DNA from 2 places in the Microbulbifer sp. NBRC 101763 genome. Region 2 is predicted to be linked to the other one. Evidence: predicted binding sites of a transcription regulator. Region 2 holds the regulator's gene; the other holds the start of a gene.
The links. The regulator LexA, encoded in region 2, represses DNA repair genes until DNA is damaged. The targets are predictions, from matches to a motif close to ACTGTNTNTANANACAGT.
Positions count from the first base shown of each region.

Region 1 (3,363 bases), on a different contig from region 2:
TGACCGAAGTGGATTTCAAGGTATTTTCCGGACCGGCTAATGATCCTAAGGGCCGTGTGGCCGCGATCAAAGTACCTGGTGGCTGCGATAAGCTGACCCGCAAGCAGATCGATGACTACGGTAAGTTTGTCGGAATCTATGGCGCTAAGGGGTTGGCCTATGTGAAAGTCAACGATCGCGCTGACCTTGAAAACGGTCTGCAGTCTCCAATTGTTAAATTCCTGCCCCTGGAAACACGCGCGGCAATCCTCGACCGTTTGCAGGCGCAAGATGGAGATATTATTTTCTTCGGAGCGGATACGGCTAAGGTGGTTTCTGAAGCCCTGGGTGCATTGCGCTGCAAGCTGGGTGAAGACCTGGATCTCTATACCAGCGAGTGGGCTCCCTTATGGGTGGTGGCCTTCCCGATGTTTGAGGAAAATGATGACGGTAGCCTCACCGCATTGCACCACCCGTTTACTGCGCCCTCTTGCAGCCCGGAAGAGTTGGAGAAAAATCCGCTCGAAGCTTTGTCGCGCGCTTACGATATGGTGCTAAATGGCACTGAGCTGGGTGGTGGCTCTGTACGTATCCATGATCAAGAGATGCAGCAGGCGGTATTCCGCATTCTCGGCATTGATGAGGAAGAGCAGCGCGAGAAATTTGGCTTCCTGTTAGATGCGCTTAAATACGGTGCGCCCCCCCACGGTGGCCTTGCCTTTGGTTTGGATCGTCTGGTTATGCTAATGACCGGCAGCGACTCTATCCGCGATGTGATCGCTTTCCCAAAAACCCAGAGTGCGGCCTGTGTGATGACAGATGCACCGGGAACGGTGGACGCCAAGCAGCTGCGTGAATTAAGCATCCGCCTGCGCCAGAAAGAAGAACAAATCAGCTGATTTTCCCCGGTGGGCTATGCGAAGCGAGCCCGCGAAATCGTGTAGATGGACAGCTCGCTTCGCTTACTGGTCCATCCCACGCACAGACTGAAGAGAGACGACAATGGCCGGACATAGTAAATGGGCCAATATCAAGCACCGCAAAGCGGCCCAAGATGCCAAGCGGGGCAAGGTTTTTACCAAGATTATTCGCGAATTGACGGTTGCAGCGAAAGCGGGGCCGAACCCAGATGATAACCCGACGTTAAGGGCTACCATTGATAAAGCTCTGGGCGCCAATATGAAGCGCGATACCATCGATAAGGCGATCGCCCGCGGGGCCGGAAATGCTGAGGGTGAAAACTACGAAGCGGTTGTATACGAAGGGTACGGTGTTGGTGGTGTAGCGGTGTTGGTAGAGTGCCTGACCGACAACCGCAACCGTACGGTGGCCGAAGTGCGCCACGCTTTTTCCAAGCGCGGTGGAAACCTGGGTACAGATGGCTCGGTAAGTTACCTGTTCACGCGTAAAGGTCAGATGTTCTACGAGACTGGGGTCGATGAGGATTCGCTGATGGAAGCGGCCCTGGAAGCGGGTGCTGAAGATATCGAGACCAATGACGATGGCAGCGTTGAAGTTACCACTGAATTCCAGGACTACCTGACAGTAAAAGACGCGCTGGTAGAAGCTGGTTTTACTCCGGATAGTGCCGAGATTGCGATGATCCCCTCCACCACAGTTCCCCTGGATAAAGAAGGTGCGGAGAAGGTGCTGGCGCTGGTCGAGATGCTGGAGGATCTCGATGATGTGCAAAACGTTTACACCAATGCGGATATTCCTGCAGAGGTCATGGAAGAGTTGGGCTAACTCCCGCTCACTGCAGGGCAGGGAGCGTCCTGCCTTGCCCCATGAGATTTTCGATACGCTCCTCACAAGCTCTCCCTTGACGCTTTCATCTCACCTTGGGACACTCCCACCACTATATAAACATACAGATACCTGGGGAGCTGCCTCTTGACCCGAATTATGGGTATTGACCCCGGCTCGCGTAAAACGGGCTATGGAATTATCGATGTGGAGCGGGGTAAGGCTCGCTATGTGGCTAGTGGGGTTATTCGTATTCCCGAGGGACCTCTGCCGGAACGCCTCAAGCTGATTTTCGATGCGGTGTGCCAGATTGCACAGCAATACCAGCCTGCACAGATGGCAATTGAAAACGTATTTATGTCCAAGAGTGCAGGCTCCGCCCTAAAACTGGGGCAAGCCCGTGGTGCCGCTATTGTGGCTGGGACCAATAGCGGCCTCGAGGTTGCCGAGTATGAAGCGCGCAAAGTCAAACAGGCGGTGGTGGGCAATGGCGGTGCAGATAAATTGCAAGTTCAGCATATGGTAAAAACCCTGCTGTCGCTGCCAGCGGCGCCCCAGGAGGATGCCGCTGATGCGCTCGCGGTGGCGCTGTGTCATATGCATACAAAGCAGACATTGGCATTTACCGCTGGAGATGGGGGGGCGCGCAGTCGCTTCCGTCGCGGGCGTCTCAGTATGTGAATGGCTCCTGCCGCTCTCCCTCTTTCGTTGGGGCAGGTATAACAAATTTGGAATAACACATGATTGGACGATTGAGCGGCTCTCTGGCCGCAGTGCAGCCGCCGCTGCTATTGGTGGATGTGCAGGGAGTTGGCTACGAAGTGCTCGCTCCCATGACCACTATCTTTGAGCTCCCGGCCCTGGGTCAGCAGGTGCAGTTACACACCCATTTGGCCGTTTCAGAGACTGCCCAGCAGTTGTATGGCTTTATCCGTGATGCCGATCGTAAGCTTTTTCGGATCCTGATAAAGGTAAGTGGTGTTGGACCCAAAATGGCACTGGCAATTCTGTCTGGACTCGACGGTGCGGCGTTGGCGCGCTGTGTTGCAGAAGACAATGTTGCAGCTCTGGTAAAAGTGCCTGGTGTGGGTAAGAAGACTGCTGAGCGTTTGATAGTGGAGCTGCGGGATAAGTTGACCCCGGACTTTGGTGATGCCAACGATATCCCCTTGATAGCCGCGACTGCCAGCCCCAGGGCAGATCATGCCGGAGAGGCTGAAAGTGCCCTGGCGGCATTGGGCTACAGGCCAACTGAAGCCAGTAAAATGGTTGCCCGCGCCAGCAAGGAGCAGCCTGATGCAGATAGTGCTACCTTGATTCGCTTGGCCCTGAAGGGCATGGCGCCCGCGTAAATTGAGTGCCCTGGAGTTGTTGCGATGATAGAAGCTGATCGCCTGGTAGCACCTGATCCGGTAGGCCCTGCGGGCCACGAAGAGCAGTATGACCGCGCTGTGCGCCCCAAGACTCTGTCGGACTATGTGGGTCAGCCGGTGGTGCGTGAGCAGATGGAGATCTTTATCCAGGCCGCCAAACTGCGCAAAGAGGCCCTGGATCACACCCTGGTGTTTGGCCCGCCCGGCCTGGGTAAAACCACCCTTGCGAATATTATTGCTGCGGAGATGGGAGTGGCTATCAAGA
Region 1 is NZ_BAABQV010000008.1:116,778-120,140, forward strand. Features, by position in the region: gene aspS (aspartate--tRNA ligase) at 1-878, shown strand, start outside; gene ABWV76_RS19230 (YebC/PmpR family DNA-binding transcriptional regulator) at 982-1,725, shown strand; gene ruvC (crossover junction endodeoxyribonuclease RuvC) at 1,873-2,406, shown strand; gene ruvA (Holliday junction branch migration protein RuvA) at 2,466-3,077, shown strand; gene ruvB (Holliday junction branch migration DNA helicase RuvB) at 3,102-3,363, shown strand, end outside.
Region 1: ruvC (crossover junction endodeoxyribonuclease RuvC) is a predicted target of LexA. The motif match lies at 1,837-1,854, and genes of this name have one in related genera.

Region 2 (3,363 bases):
GCATATCTGTGGTAACAATCCGGATTGCAGTGGCTATGAAGTGGAGCAGGGAACTTTCAAAATCAAGGGTTATGATGGCCCAATTATCGAGTGTGATAAATGCGGCAGTGATATGCAGCTAAAGTCCGGTCGCTTTGGAAAATACTTCGGTTGTACCAATGAAGCTTGTAAGAATACCCGTAAGCTTTTGAAAAATGGCCAACCGGCTCCCCCGAAAATGGATCCGGTATCTATGCCAGAGTTGGCCTGCTTAAAAGTGGAGGATCACTATATCCTGCGTGATGGGGCTTCGGGTTTGTTCCTTGCTGCCAGCCAGTTCCCTAAAAATCGTGAAACTCGCGCACCACTGGTGAGGGAGTTGCTCCCGCATAAGAGTGAGATTGATCCTAAATACACTTTTCTGTTCTCTGCTCCTGTTGAGGATGATCAGGGACGGGATACAGTAATTCGTTTTAGCCGCAAGACCCAAGAGCAGTATGTACAGTCTGAGGAGGAGGGCAAGGCAACGGGGTGGCGAGCCTTCTACCGCGATGGTAATTGGCAGGTTGAGGCCGGCAGTAAGGCTACCACAGCGAAGCGCAAGCCAGTGCGTAAAAAAATAGCTGCAAAAAAGTAAATGAGTAATCCGTTTACAGGGCAGGTTGCCTCGGCTCTGCGCAAAGCCCAGCTGTTACTGCAGCTGACCAGTGATGTGTCACCGCTGCAAAGTGCCGCACTTGAGGAGGCGGTTGTGTTGCAGCTCTGGAAAGCATACAGAGCTTTTCTTGTTGAGCTTTCGCATCAGCTGCAGCTGGGTTTTGAGCCGGAGTCCCTTCAGATGATAGCTGACAGCCTTGAGACTCAGGGCAGGGCCAGTAATGAGGTGAAAGAGTTACAGCAATTGAATGAGCAGCCCGATAGTTGGCTAAATCAGCTGCTGCAAGCCTGGACTTTGCTATTGTCTTTGCCGTCAAATACTGAGGTTAAGCGCGAAGCGCCCAATTTGATACCGATACATAATGTTGGTCGGGAACCGGTAACAATTACCGTTCAAGGGCTCACGCAATGGCATAAATCTATGGTTGAGTTGATTCGTAGGCAGCGGGCCAATCTGGAAGAGTGTTAGTCGCAGGTACTTTCGTACCATGTTTCTCGGCTTTTAGGCCCCTGATACTTCTAATTTGCCTGTGGTACACTGTGCGCAAACTGATGTGCAGTGAAGGAAAAGCGAATGTCCTCCGAAACTTTCGAAATTATTGAGCTGGCCAATGGCGATGTGGCATTGCGTCGTGCTGGTCACAAGGAGGACCCTCTGGTGAGTATTCATTTCTCAGCTGAGAGTCTACAATTCCTGAGAAAACACAAAGTGGCTGTTGCGCGTGCAATGCTGGAAGCAGGTATAGAAACTGTACAGAATTTGGATGATCTGGAGCCTGGTTACTTTGAAGAAGAAGATGAGTCGATGCCGGTTAACCATACTATCCATTGATTGAATGGTTAATAGAGATATGATTCAACAGCGGCCATTGGCCGCTGTTGTTGTTTTAGCTTTGAGATTAATACAGGTTATGGTGTTTGACGAATGACGCCTACTGCCAAGCCTTCGATCACAAAGTTCTTATCCCGCATATCCACCTGGATAGTTTCAAAGTCTTCATTCTCTGGCAGCAGTTGAACAGTCGCTTGATTACCTTTGCGGCGGAAACGCTTAACAGTTACTTCCTCGTCAATTCTCGCTACGACAATCTGTCCATTCCTGACTTGCTCAGTTTTCTGTACTGCAAGCAAATCCCCATCCAGAATCCCCGCATCGCGCATACTCATTCCATGAACCCGCAATAGGAAGTCTGCAGGGGGGTGAAAGAAGCTGGCAGGAAGGTCGCAGTAATCCTCAATATGCTCTGTAGCAAGAATTGGGTTGCCTGCGGCTACACGCCCGATAATGGGAAGCCCCGACTGGTGATCGGGGATACGAATTCCACGTGAGGCGCCGGCAACCATCTCAATGGCCCCTTTTCGCGCCAGTGCTTTCAGGTGCTCTTCTGCTGCATTTGGTGAGCGGAACCCCAGTTCCTGAGCGATTTCCGCTCGAGTGGGAGGGTAGCCAGTATCATCGAGATAGGCTTTGATGAGCTCTAATACCTGAGCCTGGCGTGCGGTGAGATTGGTCATAGATTTACCTAGCTTTTCTGTATTTATATACAGTTGCTGGGATTATATACAGAATTAAGCTTCACGCAATCCTAACACCCGCCTCTTCATAAGCTGCTACATTGTTTATGAAAACAAGTAATGAGAGTAATCGTTGAAAGATCTGACAACGAGGGAAAAAAATAATGTTAGATGTGAAAATGCCAGAGGCATGGCGGGTTCTGCGGATTCAGTCCGAGTTGGTTGATGGAATAGAGCGCCTGGTAGCGCTCAGTGGAGCAGTAACAGTTTTTGGAGGGGCGAGGTTTACCGAGGATAGCCCTGAATATCAACAGGGGGTAAAGCTGGGAGAGCTGTTGGCTGCGGAGGGGGTGCCCGTGATTACAGGTGGAGGGCCCGGCCTTATGGAAGCCTGTAATAGAGGAGCCTTCGATCAGCCAGGCACCTCCATTGGGTTAAACATAGAGCTGCCTTTCGAGCAGGCGGCGAATCCATACCAGGATATCAGTTTAAATTTTCGTTATTTCTTTGTTCGTAAATTTATGTTTGTTAAGCATGCAGTAGGCTTTGTGGGCTTGCCTGGTGGCTACGGAACGCTGGATGAACTGTTTGAAGCGCTGACATTGGTGCAGACACAAAAGGTCCGTCGCTTCCCCATCGTGCTTGTGGGTAAGCGCTATTGGGCAGGACTCTACAACTGGTTGGTAGATACAGTACTTGAACGAAATTGTATTGATGCCAGTGACCTGGATTTATTTCATATCGTGGATACCGTCGAAGAGACAGCGGACCTGATTATGAAATATATGCGGACCAGGGACTGATCAAACGCGACTCTATAAATGCCAACATCTGATACTGAAAGCTCCACAATGAGTTGGCCAGTGATCTAATGGGTTTCGTAGTCTAGTCAGCTCAATTCAAATTTTCTTGATAAGAGATAAACCCTCTTTGCGTTTATATTGCTAAAAATGGTAGCTACTTTAAGCAAGGTCCCGGTAGCCTTTTCGTTGAAGTTGCAATAATTCAAATTCTTTCATTGTGCAAAGTTAGTTCTTAAAGCGTTGGAACTTCCATAGAGTCTATTCTTTATTCAGTTCCTTCCAGCTTCTTAGATTATTTAAGGTTATTTTTTGGGAGATTGAATTGTGCCAATTTTCGGCCCCCGATTGTCGAGGCCTGTGAACTTGGGGGATCTGCTATCTCTGCCCCTGAATAGCAGGCCGGATACAA
Region 2 is NZ_BAABQV010000005.1:416,829-420,191, reverse strand. Features, by position in the region: gene topA (type I DNA topoisomerase) at 1-616, shown strand, start outside; gene ABWV76_RS14715 (DUF6586 family protein) at 617-1,105, shown strand; gene ABWV76_RS14710 (hypothetical protein) at 1,211-1,468, shown strand; gene lexA (transcriptional repressor LexA) at 1,546-2,151, opposite strand; gene ABWV76_RS14700 (LOG family protein) at 2,316-2,954, shown strand; gene ABWV76_RS14695 (class I adenylate-forming enzyme family protein) at 3,279-3,363, shown strand, end outside.